Regions from separate parts of the Oceanobacillus locisalsi genome, predicted to be linked through region 2. Evidence: predicted binding sites of a transcription regulator. Region 2 holds the regulator's gene; each other region holds the start of a gene.
The links. Region 2 encodes Rex, which represses fermentation and respiration genes when NADH is low (regulators of the CRP and FNR family bind a similar motif). Its sites were predicted from a motif close to TTGTGAAATATTTCACAA; they were not measured.
Positions count from the first base shown of each region.

Region 1: a site for Rex is predicted at 2,099-2,116, ahead of ACFQ19_RS19255 (cytochrome c oxidase subunit 2A). Genes of this name have one in related genera too.
Region 3: a site for Rex is predicted at 1,397-1,414, ahead of nirB (nitrite reductase large subunit NirB). Genes of this name have one in related genera too.
Region 4: a site for Rex is predicted at 1,726-1,743, ahead of ACFQ19_RS06520 (nitrate/nitrite transporter). Genes of this name have one in related genera too.

Region 1 is NZ_JBHTKK010000038.1:3,773-6,970, forward strand. Features, by position in the region: gene ACFQ19_RS19245 (b(o/a)3-type cytochrome-c oxidase subunit 1) at 1-1,365, opposite strand, end outside; gene ACFQ19_RS19250 (cytochrome c oxidase subunit II) at 1,346-1,879, opposite strand; gene ACFQ19_RS19255 (cytochrome c oxidase subunit 2A) at 1,898-2,008, opposite strand; gene ACFQ19_RS19260 (cold-shock protein) at 2,340-2,540, opposite strand; gene ACFQ19_RS19265 (thymidylate synthase) at 3,131-3,198, shown strand, end outside.
Region 2 is NZ_JBHTKK010000015.1:89,320-92,517, reverse strand. Features, by position in the region: gene ACFQ19_RS12800 (ABC-F family ATP-binding cassette domain-containing protein) at 1-1,086, opposite strand, end outside; gene ACFQ19_RS12795 (redox-sensing transcriptional repressor Rex) at 1,377-2,012, shown strand; gene ACFQ19_RS12790 (YdiK family protein) at 2,093-2,287, opposite strand; gene ACFQ19_RS12785 (CPBP family intramembrane glutamic endopeptidase) at 2,289-2,993, opposite strand.
Region 3 is NZ_JBHTKK010000027.1:31,927-35,124, forward strand. Features, by position in the region: gene ACFQ19_RS17250 (hypothetical protein) at 240-428, opposite strand; gene ACFQ19_RS17255 (MmcQ/YjbR family DNA-binding protein) at 767-1,126, shown strand; gene nirB (nitrite reductase large subunit NirB) at 1,434-3,198, shown strand, end outside.
Region 4 is NZ_JBHTKK010000005.1:83,556-86,753, reverse strand. Features, by position in the region: gene ACFQ19_RS06520 (nitrate/nitrite transporter) at 1-1,495, opposite strand, end outside; gene ACFQ19_RS06515 (nitrate reductase subunit alpha) at 1,993-3,198, shown strand, end outside.

The DNA of each region.
Region 1 (3,198 bases), on a different contig from region 2:
GCCGCCGTATTCAGAGAAAGAAGATCTCCTCGGTCCTCCTAAAAGTCCTTGAATATGCATAGCTCCAGACATAATCAGCATCCCGACAGCCCAAATAATCGTTTGGTAAATGCCCAGTTTATGGATTTTGGGTGTCAGCTTTCTGCCGGTTAAATGCGGTATTAACCAATACGCGATTCCAAAGAAAGTAAGAATAACCGTTGTTGCAATAGTTAAGTGAAAGTGGCCTGTAACCCAAATCGTATTGTGAACCAATGTGTTTAATTGGTGTGATGCGTTAATGATACCGCCGGCTCCACCTGGAATAAATGCCAGCATGCCGACAAATGGTGCTACAAACCGGACATCTCTCCAAGGTAATTTTTTAAACCAGTCAAACAATCCCGTTGCACCTTGTTTTCGGCCAGTCGTTTCAAACATGGCAAACATGGAAAATGCAGTCATCAAACTCGGAATAATAACCATAAAGGTTAGTACCACCTGGATAAACTTCCATGTCGGATCAATTCCTGGCTCTGTAAGCTGATGGTGAAAACCGACAGGAATAGAGAAAAATAAGAATAAAACAAAGGATAATCTTGCTAAAGAATCACTAAATATTTTCCCGCCGATAATTTTTGGGATAATTGCATACCATGCCATGTAAGCTGGCAATAACCAGAAATAAACAAGCGGATGGCCAAAATACCAAAATAACGTACGGCTCAACAAAACATTAATCGTTTCTGCATACCCTAAAGACCACGGAATAAATTGAACAAGAACCGCTACAGCAACACCTATGGAACAAATCACCCACATAATCATATTAATCGTCACCATAAATGCTAAAAGCGGGGTTTTTTGTTCAGGATGTGCTTTTTTCCAAGCGTAGACCTGATGCCAATTTACAAAAGCAGCAATCCAGGATCCTACCACGACAAGTGCAAGGCCGATATAGAAGATAGGATGTGCTTTTAAGGGTGCATAAAATGTATAGAGCACATTCGCTTCCCCGAGTAAAATTGCTGTTCCTGTTAAAGCAGTACCAGCCAGCATAATCCAGAAAGACAACCAGCCAAGTTTCCTTTGCTTATCGGACATACCGACTGTCTTACCTAATAAAGAATATTGGAACCCAATAATAAAGAATGTCGTCAGTACCAGCGCCAGAATAACGCCATGTAAAGTAAGTATTTGATAATAGCCGATACCAAGCGGCAATTCAAAATCCCCTGAACGTACAAGTACCTGCAGTAACCCCATTAACCCACCGATAAATAAGGAAATAAATGCTACATACATAAAAGATAGATATAATTTTGCTTCCGGTTTTGTAATACTTAAGGGAGTTACATCAATTTCTTCATTCAACTGCTGTTTCATTGCCAGACTCATCGTCGACCACCTCCACTGTTGCGAACATCATGTGATGCCCGACGCCGCAATATTCATTACATACTAAGGTGAATTCCCCAGTTTGGTTCATTTCTACTTCTAAGCTGCTGATATAACCAGGTTCAACCATCATATTGACATTGGTTCCAGCAATATTAAAACCATGAATCACATCTTGTGTGACTGCTTGGAATAAAACAGTCGATCCTTTCGGAATTTCAATATGAGATACGGGGTTGCCTTCCTCATCATCTCCTAAATCATAGTTGAAGGTACTGGCAACAACATTCACAATATACCTATCCTCATCAACTTGGGTAAGCCCGAGATTTTCTCTTTCAAACGCTTCATTTGCTTCCAGGTTGTCAGGATCAATCGTCGCTCCGTGACTTTGTGGATGCGTTCCTAAATAAAATGCTCCGAATCCGAGTATCAATAGAAATACAACGAGTGATCCGCCGCCGAAGATAAGCCATATCTTCTCATATTTGTGTAAATGCATATGCTTTCTCCTCCTTCTTTAACGCGATAAAAATAATAAAAATACTGCGACCCAGCTGATAATAATAATGACACCTATCGTGATGACGGAAAAAAATGTACCTCTTAAATTAGGTTCAGGTTTTTTCATGTGATTCACCCCTTTTGTAACTTCTTGCCTATAGGTCTATCATATCGGAAAAAAGCCTTGTACACGCCGTCAAATCAAACATTTCACAATTCGTTCAATTTTTCACAAATAGGTTGATTTAATGTTTTTACAAACCTTTTGGTTAGAAAAGTTTATGACTTTTTTACGAACAAATAAATGAAATCATTGACAAAATGAAATGCATGCATAAGGAACAGATAATGGGAGCGGGGGGAAGGGAGTGATAATGATATGTAAATGATCGAAGCGTTTTATTCCATAAAAAAAGCAGAGCTCTATAGAAGAACCCTGCTTTCATTTATAATGGTATTTAATTTTTTACAACATTTGCAGCTTGTGGGCCGCGTTCACCTTCAACAACATCAAAAGAAACGTCTTGTCCTTCTTCTAGTGTCTTGAAACCTTCTTCTTGAATGGCAGAATAGTGTACGAAAATATCATTCCCTTCTTCTAATTGAATAAACCCGTAGCCTTTTTCTGCGTTAAACCATTTTACTACTCCGTTTTCCATGTTAAATTTCCTCCTAAATACTTCCACGTAAAACGCGTGTGATTACAAAGCAGAAGAACGAAATTACGAAAGAAAGGCAGCATCCGATAGAAGACGGGATCATAAGTATCCACTTCTGTCTATCGAAGCTGCCTTTACATTCTAATGATTCCGTACTTTCTTCTTTGCTTGTACCTATATTAGCTTATTTTTTTTTCGCAGTCAAGAAAACCCTGCCATTTTTATAAAATAATAAGAATGTTTTGAATTTATTGCTGTGTCATTGTTAAGATACTACCCATGACAGAAGAGACAACCGTTTATTTTTTCAGAGACATTTTTATAGAGGATGTTCAAAAAGTCCAATAAAAATGACGCGGCGAATTTCTGCGTTGACTAGCAAATTCCAATACTCACGTATTATAAAACATACGCTCCGTTTGGAATTTGCTAGTCGCCTTGAACTTCTTGGTCCTATTTATCGGACTTTTTGAACACACACTTATAGCGAATTCTGTTATAATAGATGTTGTTTAAATAGCGAATGATATAGCTCATATACGTTCTTATCCAAAGAATAGATATACATACAAACATAGGGAGGATTATCAATGCAGGGAGAACAAGGTTATTTAGAATTATGCCGTAACATATTAGATGCAGGGACAAACAGAGATGA
Region 2 (3,198 bases):
TAATGCGATACGGTCACCGCGGTTAGCGTGCAAGGTAATGTCTTCAAAAATCGGCTGGTCGGTATCCGGGTATTGAAAGGTTAAGTCTTTTATTTTTATTACATCATTTCCACTCTGGCGGTTTATTTGGAAGGAAATAGATGCTGAGGATTCATCCCCTGCAGGGCGTTCGAGGCGATCCATTTTTTCAAGTTTTTTCCGTTTGCTTTGTGCCCGTTTGGTCGTAGAAGCGCGTGCTATATTTCGCTGGATAAAGTCTTCCATACGTTTGATTTCCGTCTGTTGTTTTTCAAATTCTTTTTTCTTCTGCTCATACTCAAACGCTTTTTGATCTAAATAGTTGCTGTAGGTTCCATGGAATTTTTTAGAATGATGTCTGGAAATCTCATAGACAATCGATACCGTTTTGTCTAAAAAGTAACGGTCATGGGAAACGATAACGATGGAGCCCGGATAATTGACTAAATAACCTTCCAGCCAGGTAAGGGTATCAATATCCAGATGGTTGGTCGGCTCATCAAGAATCAGCAATTGCGGTTTTTGCAACAGGAGCTTTCCAAGAGCCAGTCTTGTTTTTTGCCCGCCGCTTAAATCGGTAATTAACGTATCGAAGTCAAAATCCCCAAAGGATAGTCCAGTGAGTACAGATTTTATTTCTGCTTGATACGTATATCCGCCGCTTGTTTCGTAATCATTTTGCAGCTTATCATATTTCTCGAGCAGCTGTTGGTAAGCTGCGTCGTCCATACCAGAAGAATCCGCCATCTGTGCTTCCATTTCCCGCAATTTATTTTCCATCGATATAAGCGGGGAAAATACATCCAACATCTCTTTCCAAATGGTTTTTCCAGACTCTAACATCATATGTTGGGAGAGATACCCGAATGTTAAATCTTTCGGTTTGAATATTTCACCATCATCGAAAGGCATTTCACCTGCCATTATTTTAAGTAATGTTGACTTACCGGATCCATTCCGGCCGACAATTGCAATTCGTTCATTTTCTTTAATTTCCATTTTTATATTAGAAAGAATCTCTTCTGCTCCAAAAGATTTCGAGATTCCATTTAATTGCATTAAAATCATCATTGCCATCCTTTCTAAGTTAGAAAAAAGCCTGAGCCAGCAGGCTGCAGCATTATCTGCTTACCGGCTTTCTTATTCACTCATCCTGTTCAAGGAAATCATACCTTATATAAGTGTAACGTATTGCAATAGAAGCGACAATAAAATTAGCTAAAGTTCGCCACGTTGGCAGTATTTCTGTTAAAATTGTATAGTAAAGAGTATGTGATTAATTAAACGTGAATATGAAAATGAAAAGGGTTCAATGATACATTTTCCTATACTTAGAATCTGAAGAGAGGCCGTTTCAAATGGAACAAAATAAAATTCCGCAGGCAACAGCAAAACGGTTGCCTTTATACTACCGATTTCTCAATAATCTATATCAACAAGGGAAGATGCGTGTCTCTTCCAAAGAGTTGAGTGAAGCTGTGAAAGTGGATTCTGCCACCATCCGCAGAGATTTCTCCTATTTTGGAGCCCTTGGGAAAAAAGGATATGGATACAATGTTGAATATTTATTAGGGTTTTTTAAAAGCACGTTGGATCAGCATGAAATCACGAATGTTGCTTTAATTGGGGTTGGAAATCTCGGAACTGCATTTTTACATTATAATTTCTTAAAAAATAACAATATCCGTATTACTATGGCTTTTGATGCAGATGAATCGAAAGCCGGCAAAGAAGCTGGCGGTGTGCCTATTTACCATGTAGATGAATTAGAAGATAAAATAGAGGGAACTGAAGTTGCCATTTTAACAATCCCTGCAGAAGAAGCGGATACTGCTGCAAACAGATTGGTTGATTTAGGAATTAAAGGCATCCTGAATTTCACCCCGGCGCGTATTACCGTTCCAAGCAATATCCGTGTGCATCATATTGATTTAACAGTGGAATTGCAATCACTTGTATACTTTTTAAAGCATTATCCTTTAGAAGCAGAATAAACGGTTTATTTATTGATAAAAAAACTAGCTCCCAAAAAAGCTTTTCTAAAAAAGAAAGCGGAATGAGAGCTAGTTTTTTCTTATTTTTTATTCTTTACTTTAAAGTAGTATCGCAACATACGGAAGCCGGCAAAGAAAGTAAGTGCTGCAATAGCGGCGAACAGGATGGTCACCGTATTCCAGATTGTTTCTCCTTTGCTGAGAACTCCAATATAAATGAATAAAGCACCAAATAAAATATAAAAAATGGCTTTAATTAAATAGGGACGATGCATGTTAACCTCCAAAGAATATAAGTTGTAATTGATCCATCTGCCGTTGAATTTCTTCCGGATCCAATGAAAGCTGAGCTATGACAACAAGTGTGTTCATGCCTGCATGTACAATAATAGGCACAATAATCCGTTTTGTCTGTACGTATAGGAAAGCAAAAACAAATCCCATTGCCATATATACCAATAGATGCAAGAAATCCCAATGAATCACGGCGAATATAATAGCAGAAATAATGGCTGCGAAGAAAAAGTTCATTTTTTTATAAAGGGATCCAAAAATAATCTGCCGGAAAATGATTTCCTCCAATATAGGGGCGAAAATAGCCGGAAGAACAACAAAGATCGGGACAGCCCGGGCCATATTCATGATTCCTTGTGTATTTTCCGATCCAGGATCTATTCCGAAAACTTCCAATTCAATCGTGGCTGCCAGCCCTTGGGCAAGGAGGGCTAAAATAATACCCAAAACAGACCAGCCGATAATTGCGCCGGGGCCTGCTGCATCACGATGAGCCTGGGTTTGCATTTCCGGTTTTAACAGCCAAAGCACAATAACAATACCAGCAGCAAAACTGAATACAGACCAATAAATACTGGCCAGCGCAAGATCGGTATTAAATACAAATGCGAGCAGCGGGGCTGCAAGAAAAACCGAGAATTGCATAATGATGTATGTAAGTATGACATAAATATATCTTCGGGTCATAAAAACGCTCCTTCTAGTATAATCATCATAAAGTATATTCTAACACAACTGCTATTGAAAATTATAATCAGAAGTACAAAGAATCATGCATGAAGCAATAAAAAACCCAATATCTTATTTTAAAAAAATATTACAGCATCCTACTTGCATTTTTTCCAAAAATTAATTATCATAAGAATTGGAGTTAGCACTCGGGTGTGCAGAG
Region 3 (3,198 bases), on a different contig from region 2:
TTTTATATGGTGGACTGCGATGTAAGCAAGGCATAGGTTTCTGAAAAAGACCCGAGATGTTATAGGTATTGACTCCTTACATTTTGATAAAGGAACAGAATCGGAACTAGCAGTGTTAAATGATAGAGGTCCGTCATTTTTAGCAATCATCATTTGTTATACATGAGACTTAAAATCACAGCGTGTTGAAACATAAAAATAAGCCCTCACGATTTGCAGGGCTTTAACAAATAAAATTTCTATTTTTCAATGTTATGAAAATCTGAAGTGTCGCATATGGACCAATTAATTATACCTGGGCCAATCACAGGCTCCGAATAGATGATCTTTTTATTTGAAACCTTTGCAAAGTATGCATTAGCCTCTTTTTGAGAATTAGCGACCACTGTATGGTGTACTCCATCTGTATAGATATCAAATGCTTCCATTTTCAATCCCTCCAAGTTATTAAACCTATTTTTCATTTTATATAGCAGTATGACCAATCTATCAATATATTAAACAAATCAAGAGAGACATTATTAAAAAACTCCCGCAATGGTGAGAAATTATTTGAATATTTTTCTTGTGATTTCCATCAGCACGGTCACATACCCTTCTTGGCTCGTTTATCAACTTTCCTTTTCTTTACAGCATCACCATCGTTCCATGTTTTTAAAAATGGATGTATGCTTGATTTAAAGAGTTTGATACTACTCTTTAAAGGGAAAGTTAATTTATAAAAGGTAACGTACATTTATAGATGAGCAGACAGGAGGGTTAATCGATGATAAGCAGACAAGATATTTTTGATTATGTAAAAGAAAAATATGATATTAGCCCGGATTATCCATGGAAGAAATTCTCAAACTTTGCTGCTTTAAGGCATAAGGATAATAAAAAATGGTTTGGCTTAATTATGGATATTACAGAAGATAAGTTAGGAATAAAAGGCGATAACAAAATTGATGTATTAAATGTAAAAGCCAGAAAAGAATTTATAGGTTCTTTAAGAGAAAATGAGAATATCTTTCCTGCATATCATATGGATAAAAATAATTGGGTTAGTATTGTGTTGGATTATACAAAAGATGTAGATGATATCAGGGATTTAATTGCAGAAAGCTATGAATTAACCATCAAATAATGTCATCTCACCTTTGACAGCAAAAACCGCCAAAAACGCTGTGGATGCAACGTTTTTGGCGGTTTTAAATTGCTACAAAACAGCGTACTATTTTCTTTGTTGGTTTGTTTTAAATATTCCAGACACAAACTGTTCAAAAAATCAATACAATTCAAAAAAGAAGTATGCTACACTATCATTAAAGGTAGTTACTTCTCCGGAAAAAAGAGATGTAACTATATATTTTAACACTAATTGTGAAGTTATTCACATTATTATTTTTAACACAACATGTGAAATATTTCACAATAACTCGGAGGGTTGTATCATGAAAAGAAAGCTCGTAATGATTGGAAATGGGATGGCAGGAGTCAGGTGTATAGAGGAAACTATAAAAAGAGATAAAGAAGCTTTTGATATCACGATTATAGGGGATGAACCTTATCCAAACTACAATCGGATCATGCTTTCACATGTTTTACAGGGAGACACAGAAGTCGGTGATATTAAAATAAATGACTGGCCATGGTATGAAGAGAATGAAATTACGTTGTTTACCGGTGAAAAAGTAACGGAGATGCTGCCGGAAGAGAAGATCATTAAAACAGATAAGGACAGCGTGATTTCTTATGATGAATTAATTATCGCTACAGGTTCCAGCGCCTTTATTTTGCCTGTGCCGGGGAGGAATCTGGAAGGTGTTATCGGCTTTCGTAATATTCAGGATACAGAGTATATGGTGGACGTTTCCAAAAAATATAAGAAAGCAGTTGTTATCGGTGGAGGACTTCTTGGCTTGGAAGCTGCCAGAGGCTTAATGGATCGGGGGATGCAGGTGCAAGTGGTCCACTTGATGCCGTGGCTGATGGAGCAGCAGTTAGATAGGTCAGCAGCAAAAATGCTGAAGAAGGATTTAGAAGCGCAGGTAATGGAATTTTTAATGGAAAAAATGACGACGGAAATTTACGGGGAAGATCGTGTGGAAGGCATCACATTCTCAGACGGTACTTCTACAGAATGTGATTTGGTTGTCATGGCAGTTGGAATTAGTCCGAATATAGATTTAGCAAAACAGGCTGATTTAGATGTTAATCGGGGAATTATTGTGAATGATTACATGCAGACCTCTGTTCCTTCTATTTATGCTGTGGGTGAATGTACCGAACATAACGGGATGACTTATGGGCTGGTTGAACCGCTTTATGAGCAGGCGGTGGCATTTGCGAAATATATAACAGGCGAGAAAACGGAAGGGTATCGTGGCAGTATTTTATCTACACAGTTAAAAGTTGCGGGATGTGAACTGTTTTCTGGAGGGAAAATGGAAGAGGATGAAAAAACCGATGCAATTATTGTGCAAGATCAGTTTTCCGGTGTGTATAAGAAAGTGCTTGTTTCGGATAACAAAGTAGTCGGTGTGATCCTTTATGGAGATGCTTCAGATGGAACGCGGCTATTCAGTATGCTGAAGAAGGAAACGGATATCAGTGAATTTACAAGCGCGGCGGTGATGCAAAAAGCAGGAGAAGATGCTGTAGATGAGATGATTGCTGAGATGAGTCCAGATGAGACAGTCTGCGGTTGTAATGGGGTTACAAAAGGGACGATTGTTCAATCTATCTTGGAACAGGATTTAAAATCATTTGAAGAAGTCAAAACCTGTACAAAGGCCGGTGCTTCCTGCGGGAAATGTAAGGGCGTTGTCGAAGGGATTCTAGCTCATACGCTGGGAGACAGTTTTGACCCGGCTGCGGTGAAAACAGGCATGTGTGGATGTACAACCTTAACACGCGATGAAGTAGTTCAGGAGATGAGAGAGAAAGGTTTGCAATCTCCGAGAGAAGTACGTAATGTACTTGGATTTGCAAGTGAAGAAGGCTGTCATGTCTGCCGTCCGGCGCTCAATTATTATATGCGAATGATCAGACCGGAAGAATACGAAGATGATAAAGCTTCCCGCTTCGTCAATGAACGAATGAACGGCAATATTCAAAATAACGGGACATTCTCTGTCGTCCCGCGGATGTATGGCGGTACAACAACAGGGGATGACTTGATCCGGCTTGGCGAAGTGGCAAATAAATATAATGTGC
Region 4 (3,198 bases), on a different contig from region 2:
TTTTCATATGCGAGATATCATTAAACACCCCAACATACTGGATAATGTCACCAACATTATTTCTAACTGGACTAATGGACAGGAGTTCTTTATATATTTCCCCATTTTTTCGCTTGTTTCGAATTTCTCCTTGCCAGAAGCCTTTATTGTTAATGGAATTCCACATATCTTCATAAAATCCTTGATTATGTTCTCCGGAGCTAATCTTTTTAGGTGTATGCCCAACGATTTCTTCTTGGGAATAGCCGGTAATTCTTGTGAAAGCAGGGTTAACGTGTTGGATGACTTTATTTTTATTGGTTATCATCATCCCTTCAGCAACGCCTTCAATAATTTTCCCTTCTGTATTTACACGGTCTTGATAGTACATAAATATCACAATAACAAAGCTGACTATAGCGAACTCAGACATTAACATAAATGCAATCGCATGGTGGCCGGTGATATTCGCAACTCCTGTTAATAGTAATGGCGGGAAGAATCCGCCCAGTCCGCCCATGGCAGAAACAATACCATTTACAATACCTGCTTGGTTGGAAAAATATAATGGAACTAATTTAAAGACAGTACCATTTCCAATTCCTACTGTTACGGCAACGGCTAATGCGCCGACTGTATACCATTCGATCCCTGGTGAAAAGGATAATAAGATACCTGAGAATGCTACGCCGATAAATACAAACATTAAGATGATAAAGGCATTGAATTTATCCGCCAATAAACCGCCAATTGGTCTTAATCCTGTCGCAAGCACAATAAAGATAGCTGTTCGAATGCCGGAATCTACCGGTTCTAATCCAAAGTTATCTACTAAAAAACTTGGGAGGAACATGGTAAACGCAACAAAAGCTCCGAATGTAATGAAATAGAATAAGCTTAAAAACCATAAGGTAGTATTTTTATAGACGCCTTTGATTTGTTCTGCCATCGATTTCTTCGCTTTTTCTTCTTTACGGTCACCCAAGATAAATACAAATGCGGCAAATAAAAGTAAGATAATCAGGAAGATGCGTATCGTTCCTTGCCATCCAATTGCTTGTGCGATAACTGGAGCACCAAAGGTTGTAATAGCTGTACCAGCGTTACCAACACCGTAGACACCATTAATAAATCCGTGTTTTTCTTTCGGATAATATTTCGGAAGCGATGTAACACCGATAGAGAATACGGCTCCGCCTAACCCCAAAAGGAACCCGCCGATGACTAAATCCATAAAAGAGTCTGCAATGCTCAAGTAGAAAACAGGAAATAGTAAAATCAGAAAGCTGATCAGAAAAATCATTCTTGCGCCAAAGCGGTCTGCATAAAAACCGATTGGAATACGCAGCAACGATCCTAAAATAACAGGAATCGCTGTAACGATAGACGCTTGCCCGCCTGTTAATGGAATATCCATTGTAATGTATGGCATGAGGGATGAAATCAATACCCACACCATAAAGCCGATCACGAGATTTGAAGTTTGTAAGGTTAATTGTAATCCAGGTTTTTTCATGTTTGATCTCCTTCCAATATGAAGTCATTCTTTCGCTTACACGGTAACAAGTGTAAGAAAGCAATCATTGTAAGAACGTTCGACGAAGCTTTTTTTGCATCATTTAGGAACGTCGAATCCAGCATCCCCTTTTTCTGATGAAAGAGGCGGTGCTTATGTTCTTCATAAAGTGTGCGTTGGTTTATTGATGCGATTACGATGAAAATTTTAATCTTTCTTTAACCTATACGTAGTGAAATAAATCACATAATTTGTGTCATCTTTTTGAAAACAAGCGTTGGTTAAGAGAGGAATCACATCATGCAGGTTTGTTTTTAAATCTTAAGATTTTTTTCCATTAACCGTACCAGTATTTTTTCAATTTCTAATAACAAACCATCTAAATTTGACTAAATTTTGACTTCTGCCGTCCGTGTGATTTTTTTCACAACGAGGTGATATGAGAAATGATTTAATAGGCACCAGATTGATTAGCAATTCCATTAGGAGGGATTTAGATGGCGAAGAAACCATCTCCACTTTGGCAAAGATTGAATTACTTAAAGCCAAAGGAGAAATATTCCAATAATCATAGCCAATTACAAGAAGGAAATCGTGATTGGGAAAATGTTTATAGAAAAAGATGGCAGCATGATAAGGTTATTCGTTCTACCCATGGTGTCAACTGCACTGGATCTTGCAGCTGGAACATCTATGTTAAAGACGGCATTGTAACTTGGGAAGGGCAGGCGCTGGACTATCCGACTACGGGTCCGGATATGCCGGAATTTGAACCGCGTGGTTGTCCCAGAGGCGCAAGTTTCTCCTGGTATCTATACAGCCCTTTACGTGTGAAATACCCTTACGTCAGAAAAAGGTTGCTTGATTTATGGAGAGAAGCATTACAAACACATGATAATCCATTAGAAGCTTGGAAAAGTATTGTAGAAGATAAAGAAAAGTCAACGTCTTATAAACAAGCAAGAGGGAAAGGCGGACTGGCTCGTGCAGACTGGGAAGAGGTAACGAAACTGGTTGCTGCATCCTGTTTGTATACTGCGATGAAATATGGTCCGGATCGAAATGTTGGATTTTCTCCTATTCCTGCCATGTCCATGGTCAGTTATGCATCAGGCAGCCGCTTTATGCACCTTCTTGGCGGTCAGATGTTGAGTTTTTATGACTGGTATGCAGACTTACCGCCAGCATCTCCGCAGATTTGGGGGGATCAGACGGACGTACCAGAAAGTTCGGACTGGTTTAATTCGAGCTACATTATTACCTGGGGTTCGAATGTTCCGTTAACACGTACGCCAGACGCACACTTTTTAGTCGAAGCTAGATATAAGGGGACAAAGGTGATTTCCATCAGTCCAGACTATGCAGAGTCTACGAAGTTTTCGGATGACTGGTTATCTGTCAAACAAGGGACAGACGGTGCCGTGGCTATGGCGATGGGACATGTTATTTTGAATGAGTTTTATGCTCAAAACATGACACCCTATTTTGAAGACTATGCGAAACAATATACTGATTTTCCGTTTTCTGTCCGTTTGAAAAAGGAAAATGGAAAGTTTACAGCGGATCGCTTTTTACATGCGAAAGATCTTGGAATGGAACTGGAGAATAATGAATGGAAACCGGCGATGTATAACAACCGTACGGGTGATTTCTCTATTCCGCATGGCACGATGGGATCGCGCTGGGATGAGCAAGGTAAATGG